2 regions of the Pelorhabdus rhamnosifermentans genome follow, and region 1 is predicted to be linked to the other one. Evidence: riboswitches for the same ligand, from Rfam matches in the RefSeq annotation. Region 1 holds a riboswitch; the other holds the start of a gene.

Region 1 (4,716 bases):
GCCAAGATAGATGAGAAGCAGTAGGACGATAAGGCCATAGTAATAGTTCGCTTTTGATTTATTCGGATTACCATTTGGTCTGAACATGTTTAAAAAACTCCTATCTTTTTCATGCTGTATTATAGTATATACGGGGAATAAAGGAAAAATCCTTTATTGTAATTGGATAAACGATAATAAATTCTTCTTGCTATTCTATCTTTATTGTGATATACTAAATAAAATCATTAACCGAATGCAAATAGTTAATACTAAGCAGTTTATTAAAGTGAAAGAATTAAACCCATTCTCTCCCATCTATAGAATACTGGTAATGGTTCAGATAATAGCGGCTGGTAGTGCATGTGTTGATTGCATTACGATTATCAGTATAAATAGAGAACGGAGGAGAATGTATATGAATATTGAAGAAAATATTAGACAGCTTCTGAAAAAGTTGATATTTTTGGGATATCAACGGTTTCAAATTAGAAATATTATCAATGAAGCTCTTGGACAACAGCTTTTGGAAAATGACTATCGACAGAATGTGCAAGTCATGATTGCTTTACAAAAGTATGAACAACTGGGCAGTGAATATTTACTTACTTACAGTAAATAATTGAATTGATAGGTTTTTGTAATTGTTATGCGACAGGCTTAAGGCTTGTCGCATTTTTATGTTATACGAACTGGAGAAGGGAGCTTGCGTTTGGTTGATAATTTTTTAGTAATAATTCCACCAGTAAGGATGATAATTCCACCACCGTTTACGGCGTGGTCGATAGTGATAAGGGCATCCGTAAGGATTACCATAAGGACAAAACATAGGGAGAACCTCCTTTGTTTTATATCCTATATTATGTAATTTGCTTAGTGCATGTTCCCAATGTGTGATAACAAAAAAGACTGACAGATTGTCAGTCTTTTTTGTTATCACGTAGGGTTTGAATTTTTGCAAGGTCGATATTTTTTTTCGGTTGATTCTTGTTTGGAATCATCCATGGCGCTGACACTTTCAGCAGCCGGCTTGCTTTCTTTCTGGGGCGTTGAATCGCTTAAATCTTTAAATGACATGATGCACATCTCCTTTTTGTGCTGAATAGATGTTTCGTGCATAGTATGTCCGAGTGAAGGTATTTTTTATCGATATTTTTATTATTGTATAAACTAGACTGTAAAAGGTTACCATAAAAAGTAATGGAGTAGATGGGAGTGAAAAGAGTGGTGCAAAAACTACTTTCCTGGATAATTATTGGGGCTACTATGGGGATAGTCACAGCTGGTTTGCTCATATTTAGTGTGGATAGGCCTTATATTCAGCAGAAGGCTGTCATGACGCTTGTTCAAAGCGGTATGAGTAACCCTGATATTCGTGAGATGATTATTTCGCAGGCTATGATTTATTTAAAATCGTCAGAAGGAAAGCAAGAAATGGTTGCTTATTTAAAAACACCAGAAGTAGCCCATGTACTTGCTGAACAAATGGAGACACCGGAATTTCGACAGCATCTTCTTCACTTTATGCAGGTTCCAGAAGTTCGGCAGGCTTTTATTCAGTCATTGCAAGAAGTACCTGAATTTAAAATTTTAAAAGCTCTTGGTGAAATTGTTCCAAATGATGAATCAGCTGTAAGTTCAGAAAAACCGTCCAATCCTGCGGTAAAAACCGGGGAGAAGTCATTGTCCACGACGGTTGCACGGCCATAATAAAAATGGTGTGTTAGAGGCTTTACAATAGGAAATATTTGTGCTATATTAAACATAACAATATAAGTTCGCTAGGGGTGCCGCATACGGCTGAGAGAAAGTTTACCTTTCGACCCTCTGAACCTGACATGGTTAATACCAGCGTAGGGAAGCAAATCTTTGATTCGAAAGCTTACTTCTTTATGAGGTGAGCTTTTTTATTTTGGAGAGGTGAGGCTCTTGAAAGTGAAGTTAAATGGTGCAGAAATTTCATTAGCATCTTCCCTGACGCTTGAACAGCTTCTGTTGACAAAAAAATTAGAGCTGGACTGTGTCGTTGTGGAGTACAACGAAAAAATTGTGAAGCGCAATGAACTGGCAGCGATTATCCTGAAGGAGCGGGATGAAATTGAAGTGCTACGGTTCGTAGGAGGAGGCTGAGAAATGGATAGTCAAGAAGACAAGTTTATTTTAGGGGGAAGAGAACTAAAAAGTCGTTTATTTATTGGTTCAGGTAAGTATAGTGATGATCGCTTGATTCCGAGCATTGCCGAACATTCAGGTGCAGAGGTAATTACAGTGGCTCTTAGGCGCATTGATTTTGAGTCGAAGACAGATAATGTACTGATTCATATACCGGAAACCATGCAGTTGTTGCCGAATACATCAGGGGCGCGCACGGCTGAGGAGGCCATTCGTCTGGCTCGTCTGTCAAAGGCCGCGGGCTGTGGCAATTGGATTAAGGTTGAAATTATTTCAGATGCAAAGTATTTACTGCCTGACGGTTATGAGACAGTGAAGGCCACTGAAATTTTAGCTAAGGAAGGGTTTGTTGTGCTTCCCTATATTAGCCCTGATTTGATGGTTGCCAGGTCTTTAGTTGATGCTGGAGCATCAGCTGTTATGCCGCTTGGAGCCCCCATTGGAACTAATCGTGGTTTAAAAACAAAAGAACTTATTCGGATTTTAATTGAAGAAATTTCTCTCCCTATCATTGTAGATGCGGGGATTGGAGCGCCGTCGCATGCGGTTGAAGCCATGGAGATGGGAGCTGCTGCCTGTCTTTTAAATACAGCTATTGCAAGTTCACCGCAGCCGCTTGTTATGGCTGAAGCTTTCGGACAGGCCGTCGCTGCAGGCCGTAAAGCTTTTTTAGCTGGACTGGGTGTTGATCAAACCATTGCTCAGGCTTCGTCGCCTTTAACGGGGTTCTTACATGAATAAGACGCGCGGTATTTATGAGGAGCTAAAACCTTACCGGAATTTTGATTATGACGGCTTCTTTTCCGGTTTGGCAGATAAGGATATTCAAACAATCTTGGCAAAGGATCAGTTGACGGCTTTGGATTATCTTGCCTTATTATCACCAGCAGCGGAGAAATATTTGGAACCTATGGCTCAAAAGGCCAAGGCCATTACACTCAAGTATTTTGGCAAGACTATTTTGTTATTTACGCCGATTTATTTATCAGATTATTGTACGAATAAGTGTAAATATTGTGGCTTTAGTGCGCTTAATACGCAACCGCGTAAAATGCTCACTCTTGAGCAGGTCGAGCAGGAGGCGCAGGTTATTGCAAGTACAGGGCTTAAACATATATTGTATTTAACAGGGGATGCCCCAACCATTTCTTCTGTCCAATATATGAAAAACTGTACGAAAATTTTAACAAAATATTTTTCATCCGTTGGGACAGAAGTTTACTCCTTGACTTTAGAGGAGTATAAGGAGTTATATGAAGCGGGTGTGGACAGTATGACGATGTTCCAGGAAACCTATAATGAGGCTTTATATGATGATATTCACGTGGCAGGACCCAAAAAAGACTATCATTTCCGGTTAGATGCACCTGAACGAGCTTGCCAGGCAGGAATGTGGTGTGTTAATATTGGTGCGCTGATGGGGCTTGATGAATGGCGCCGCGAAGCTTTTTTCACGGGCCTTCACGCCGCTTATTTGCAGGATCATTATCCTGAAGTGGATATTAACATTTCTGTACCGCGCATGCGCCCCCATACGGGTGATTTTCAGCCACTGGTGGATATGACAGATATGAATACAGTGCAGTATATTTTAGCTTACCGACTTTTTATGCAGCGTTCAGGTATTACTATGTCAACGCGGGAAACAGTTGATTTCCGCAATCATATGATGGGCATTGGTGTGACGAAGATGTCAGCAGGTTCTTGTACAGCTGTTGGTGGACATATTCATAAGAATGCCAATTCAGGGCAGTTTGATATTTCTGATGAGCGTGATGTTGAAGAAATGAAAAAAGCCATTAGGCAGCAGGGGTTTCAGCCAGTCATGAAAAATTGGGAGCCCCTTGTTGGGGAATCTTGATGAATGAATTTGAACAGGCTTTAATCCAAAAAATCGGGGCTGAGCGACTTCGAAAAATTCAATCAGTGAAAATCGGTATTGCCGGAGCAGGTGGACTGGGATCAAATTGTGCCGTTCATTTAGTTCGGACGGGTTTTAAAAAATTTATCCTTGTTGATTTTGATATCCTTGACTATAGCAATTTGAATCGTCAGTACTATTTTAATCGCCAAGTTGGTCGGGCGAAGGTTGATGTGCTTGCTGAAAATTTACTTGCCATTAATCCCGATGTGACGATTGAAAAACTTTGCCGGAAACTTGAAGAACCGGATTTTGCTCAGGTATTTGTGGACTGTCATGTTGTTGTGGAAGCCTTTGATCAGGCAAAATACAAAAAGCTTCTTGTTGAGCGTTTTATTAATACCGATAAATTGCTTGTTTGTGCTTCTGGACTGGCGGGTTTTGCAAGTAGTGATGCGATTGGCATTCATCAATTGCGTGAACGACTTTTTATGATTGGTGATCTGAAAACAGGTGTCGGAGCGGAAACGCCCCCGCTTGCACCACGCGTAGCTGTGGCAGCAGCCAAACAAGCTGATGTCATTTTGCGGTATGTGTTAGCAGATTCTGCTGGGGAGGAAATGTTATGCTGAGTAAAAGAAAGAATCCCTTGCCGTCTGATTTATATGCTTTGACAGCTGAGGAATATTCTTTAGGACGCAGTA
Region 2 (4,716 bases), on a different contig from region 1:
AGGAGAAGCGGCGGAAGCCCTGGCCGAAAAACTGGCTATTTCCAGACACGACATGGATTTATTGGCCCTTGAAAGTCATCAACGAGCGGTACAAACGCAAGAACAGGGTTTGCTAAAAGATATAATAATACCACTCACGGCAACAAACAAAATCATCAAGTCTGATGAATGCATCCGAAACCACATGAGCTTGAAATTACTGGAAAGAATGAAACCTGTTTTTAAGGAAAGCGGCAAAATCACTGCCGGCAATACTTGTCTAAAACATGATGGTGCTGCGGTCCTCATGTTTGCCTCTCACGCAGCCATAAAAAAATATCACTTAACACCGCAAGCGCAGATTACAGCTATAGCTGACTGCGGCTGTGATCCTAATTTATTTCCCTTGGGGCCGGTATATGCCATTCGAAAATTATTAAAGAAAGTGGACCTGCCTCTGACAGCCGTGGACGCCCTCGAAATCAATGAGGCCTTTGCCGTGAAAATACTGGCCTGTTGTCAAGAACTCGGCTTTAGTCTGAATAAGACCAACAGGCTTGGAGGAGCCTTAGCCTACGGTCATCCTTACGGAGCTTCTGGAGCCATCATCCTCCTCCATCTCCTCAAGGCATTGCAACAAGCAAAGGGACATTTCGGCATTGCCGCTATTGGTGCTGTTGGCGGCATGGGAACAGCAACGCTGATTGAAAGGGTCTGAAAACATGTTAATTCATAGCAACATCACTCATTTTGGAAAAAGTCAGGCCCAGAAGCTGTGTCTGATTCATGGCACTACCCGGCTAACATACCAAGAACTCATACAAAAGGTGAATCTTCTCGCTCAACGCTTAGCAACAAAAATACAAAAAGGCGATAAAGTCCTGGTGAAACAAATAAACCCTGTCTCGCAGTTACTATATTTCTTAAGTACCGTAAAAGCCGGTGGCTGTTGCATCTTTGTAGACGCCTCAACATCGCAAGAGGTGTGTACAAGCCTCATGGAAGAACAAAAAATTGTTCTTGCTATCGACGAAAATTTTCAATTGTCAAAAAACAAAACAGCAACACTCCCTGATATTTATCCTGAAGACATCTTCTTGGGAGCCTTAAGTTCCGGCAGTACAGGCACACCAAGGCTGATCTGGCGAAGCCATCAAAGCTGGACAAACGCTTTCCCTAGTCAAAGTATAGTCTTCCATATCAGCCCTAAAGATACGATCTATTTGGCAGGATCATTGGCGTACACAGCTAATCTAAATGCTTGCCTTCATCTCCTTGCTGAAGGTGGTACCGTCGTAATGGCCAGCAATCACCTGCCCCGAACATGGGTGAGAGAAATAAAACAACATCAGGTCAGTGCGATGTTTATGGTTCCTGCTCACTACCGCCTGTTATTGAAAGTAATCGACGCGCCCCTTAATCAGATAACATCGCTCGTCACTGCCGGAGCCAAAATAGATGGACAAACCGTCCAAAACCTCGTAAAAGCTTTTCCTCAAGCAAATATTTGTGAATATTATGGGGCAAGTGAACTGGGTCATGTCAGCTATTCCGCAACAAAAGACCTGTTAAGTCATCCTGAATCAGTCGGTAAAGCCTTTCCAGGCGTTACCCTGACTATTGAGCAAGACACGATTTGGGCAGAAAGTCCTTACTTAGCTCCCGAATATAGTCCTAAGTCTACTGTAGGTGATCTAGGTAAAATCGACAAGGAAGGTTACTTATATTTATTGGGAAGAAAAAGCGGTATCATCAATAGCGGCGGAATAAAAATCATTCCTGAGCAACTAGAAAACATTTTACGCCGCTGTCCGGGAATTGACGAAGCCGTTGTAGGTGGAATAACTGATCCCATGCGAGGACAAAAAGTCTGTGCCTGGATTGTAAAAAAGAAGCCCACTTTGTTAGCAGCCGACATTTTGGATTATTGTCGACAAAAAATGCTCTCGTCTTGCTGTCCACAACAGATTATCTTTGTTGATGAAATACCAATGAATAGTAACGGAAAAATCGATCGAATACGTTTAAAAGCCCAATGAAAAGAGACTCCCTTATGACTGATATAAAGACACTTCTTCCCCAACGAGCCCCGTTTTTATTTGTCGATAAAATTATTTCGGCAACGCCAGAAGAAATTTTAGGAATAAAAACTTATGATTCCACTTTTCTATTTTACCAAGAATATTTTTCTAAACAAAAAATAATACCAAATATGCTACTCGTGGAATCCCTCGTACAATGCGGTGGCGCAGGTATCACCCGTTTAGGCTTATTTAAAAACGTCTTATGGGGTTTAGCCGCTGTAGAAAATGTCAGATTTTTCGATTTTATTGAACCGAATGCAACAGTAACAATGACAGTAAAAAATTTAAAAATATCCCAAATCGCACTCAAACAAACTGGAGTGGCTTTTTATCAAGATAAAGCCATTCTAGAAGCCACCTGGTTATGCTTAAGACTCCCAAACGAAATAGTCAGAACATCATAATTATCTCATGCTGATGAGCAAACTCCTTACTGGTAAAACACGCATCAGGATGAGACAAATGGCTAGTTCAGGTACTAAATAAGCGGCATTGGCAGTCAACGAGTACCAATAAGGAGAGACATTCGGCGGTGCATAACTAGCAAAAAAGACAACTCCTGATACAAAATGGCAAAAAAACCGGCCACAAATACCAACAAGAACACCCATAAAATAACGGTCCTTAAAATAGCCTGCCAAACCTAACGCCATATAAGGCAAAGGATAGTCAAAGAGGACCTGCACAGGATGTAAAATATAGGGATCCTGTATCAAATTGAGTAGACCATAGATAAAACCGGCAAAATAACCCATAATAGGACCATAACGAAACGAAATTAAAAACAGCGGTATCATCGCTCCAAAAGTAATACTTCCTCCTTGCGGCATATGGTAAAGACGTAAGGCATGTAAAACAACGGTTAAAGCCAAGGCAATCCCGATGTGAACAATCATTTGCGTATTGAAAACAAGTTTCTTTATGCGTAAGAATGCCAAAATAAGAATCAGCATTCCCACAAGAGCGGCAACACTTGAAGGATTATCCATAATTTTTGACAAATGGCTAAAAAAATCAACTTCCATCAAATTCACTCTCCTCAATTTTCATATTTATAAACAAAAAACGCATTCCCATCGGAATGCGTTTTTAACAAGTTATATTTCGCGTCCCTACGCTGGCATTACCCAGATCAGGTGAAAGGTTAATGGAATTTCTCCCATTTCTCAGCCCAAATAGGCACCCTTCGCACTTATATGATTTGTCCCCATTATACTTTGTAAACCAAAATTCAGCAATCATTTTCTATGTTTTTCCAAATAGTCCTTATCGCTTCTGTAAATCATGCGTATTCCAGCAAAAATAAACACCTAACCAACCGTTCTCTACAGCCACGGTAATATCCCTATTGAAGCCAATTGGGCGGTTGCTAATGGCATAGGGGAAACCTTGTTTCAAGACGACATCTTTTAAAGGCCAATGAACGCCATCAATCGAAACGCCTGAACAATCCGAAAGAGGCAGTAGCGAAATCACTTCAGCCTGTTTTTTCATCTTAATAGCTAAAGTATCACAACCTTTTAACAAAATAAGGACTTCTTTTTCATCTGCGGCACAACAGCCAATCCAGTCCATTTGATCACAACAACCTACTAAAGAATAGATATTACTAAATATATGATCGAAACGGCCTCCCCACACACCTGTTACAACAATCATGGCTTGGCTGTACACAGAACCTACTCTTTGCAAAGCCAACTGTAAATCAGTGAAATCTTTTTCAACAGGATAAACATCAACAGGGATCTGTAGTGTCTTTCCCCAAGCCCAACCTGCCTCACTTGCACTGTCACCATCACCAACTAACCGCTCTGGAATGATACCACTATCGTAACAATAATCAATGCCTTGATCGACACACCATACCGGAACTCCCTGAGCCGCTTGAATCAACCACTCATTTTGTGGCGACCTTCCGCCTGCAACAAGCAACACGTGATGCTGAAATAATGCCTTGCCAAAAGAACACTTTGCCTGCGGTAATGTTAAACTATGTCCCATTCCAATATCTCCCGTTTTGCTTACTATACAAGCTTTACTATTCGCTTAGTCAAAAACAAAATTTTCTACAAAATAATGACGCTCAGCATAAATTAGACTTCTCTAGATTATCCGAAGGTCTTGTTGAACTTTTTCCCTGGCAACTGCCATCATCAGTTTGATGCGATTCAGCTGATTTACCTCACTTGCCCCTGGATCGTAATCAATCGGAACAATGTTGACATCGGGATAGGAGCGGCGTATTTCTCTAATCATCCCTTTGCCTGTAATATGATTAGGAAGACAAGCAAAGGGCTGTAAACAAATGATATTATGAATACCACGCTCAATCAGTTCCACCATCTCGCCTGTTAAGAGCCAGCCTTCACCTGTTAGATTTGCGAGTGATAAATGCGGAGCCGCAAGTCCAGCAATTTGGCCGATTGCAAGAGGGGGAGCAAAACGTTGACTCAAAAGCAGCGCTTTTTTAAGCTCTTTCCGATAAAATTCAATGGCTTTGATGAATAAACTTCCCTTGACTCGATTCACAAAAGTTCCAGACAACAGATCATATTTTACTTTTCTATCATAGGCACAATACAAAAAAAAGTCCATCAAGTCCAATACAACTGCTTCCGCCCCTTCGCCTTCTAACAAATCAACAAGATGATTG

The links. Region 1 has a riboswitch for thiamine pyrophosphate ahead of thiS (sulfur carrier protein ThiS). Riboswitches for the same ligand answer to the same signal wherever they lie in the genome.
Region 2: another riboswitch for thiamine pyrophosphate. It lies ahead of thiT (energy-coupled thiamine transporter ThiT); the one in region 1 lies ahead of thiS (sulfur carrier protein ThiS).

What each region holds. Positions count from the first base shown of each region.
Region 1 covers NZ_JAHGVE010000009.1:50,457-55,172, forward strand. The annotation lists gene Ga0466249_RS12385 (hypothetical protein) at 398-601, shown strand; gene Ga0466249_RS12390 (hypothetical protein) at 916-1,056, opposite strand; gene Ga0466249_RS12395 (hypothetical protein) at 1,204-1,689, shown strand; TPP riboswitch at 1,753-1,856, shown strand; gene thiS (sulfur carrier protein ThiS) at 1,900-2,109, shown strand; gene Ga0466249_RS12405 (thiazole synthase) at 2,113-2,892, shown strand; gene thiH (2-iminoacetate synthase ThiH) at 2,885-4,012, shown strand; gene thiF (sulfur carrier protein ThiS adenylyltransferase ThiF) at 4,012-4,644, shown strand; gene thiE (thiamine phosphate synthase) at 4,638-4,716, shown strand, end outside.
Region 2 covers NZ_JAHGVE010000011.1:52,372-57,087, reverse strand. The annotation lists gene Ga0466249_RS14225 (thiolase family protein) at 1-697, shown strand, start outside; gene Ga0466249_RS14220 (AMP-binding protein) at 702-2,018, shown strand; gene Ga0466249_RS14215 (3-hydroxyacyl-ACP dehydratase FabZ family protein) at 2,033-2,467, shown strand; gene thiT (energy-coupled thiamine transporter ThiT) at 2,468-3,088, opposite strand; TPP riboswitch at 3,156-3,260, opposite strand; gene Ga0466249_RS14205 (thiamine diphosphokinase) at 3,330-4,064, opposite strand; gene Ga0466249_RS14200 (2-hydroxyacyl-CoA dehydratase) at 4,167-4,716, opposite strand, start outside.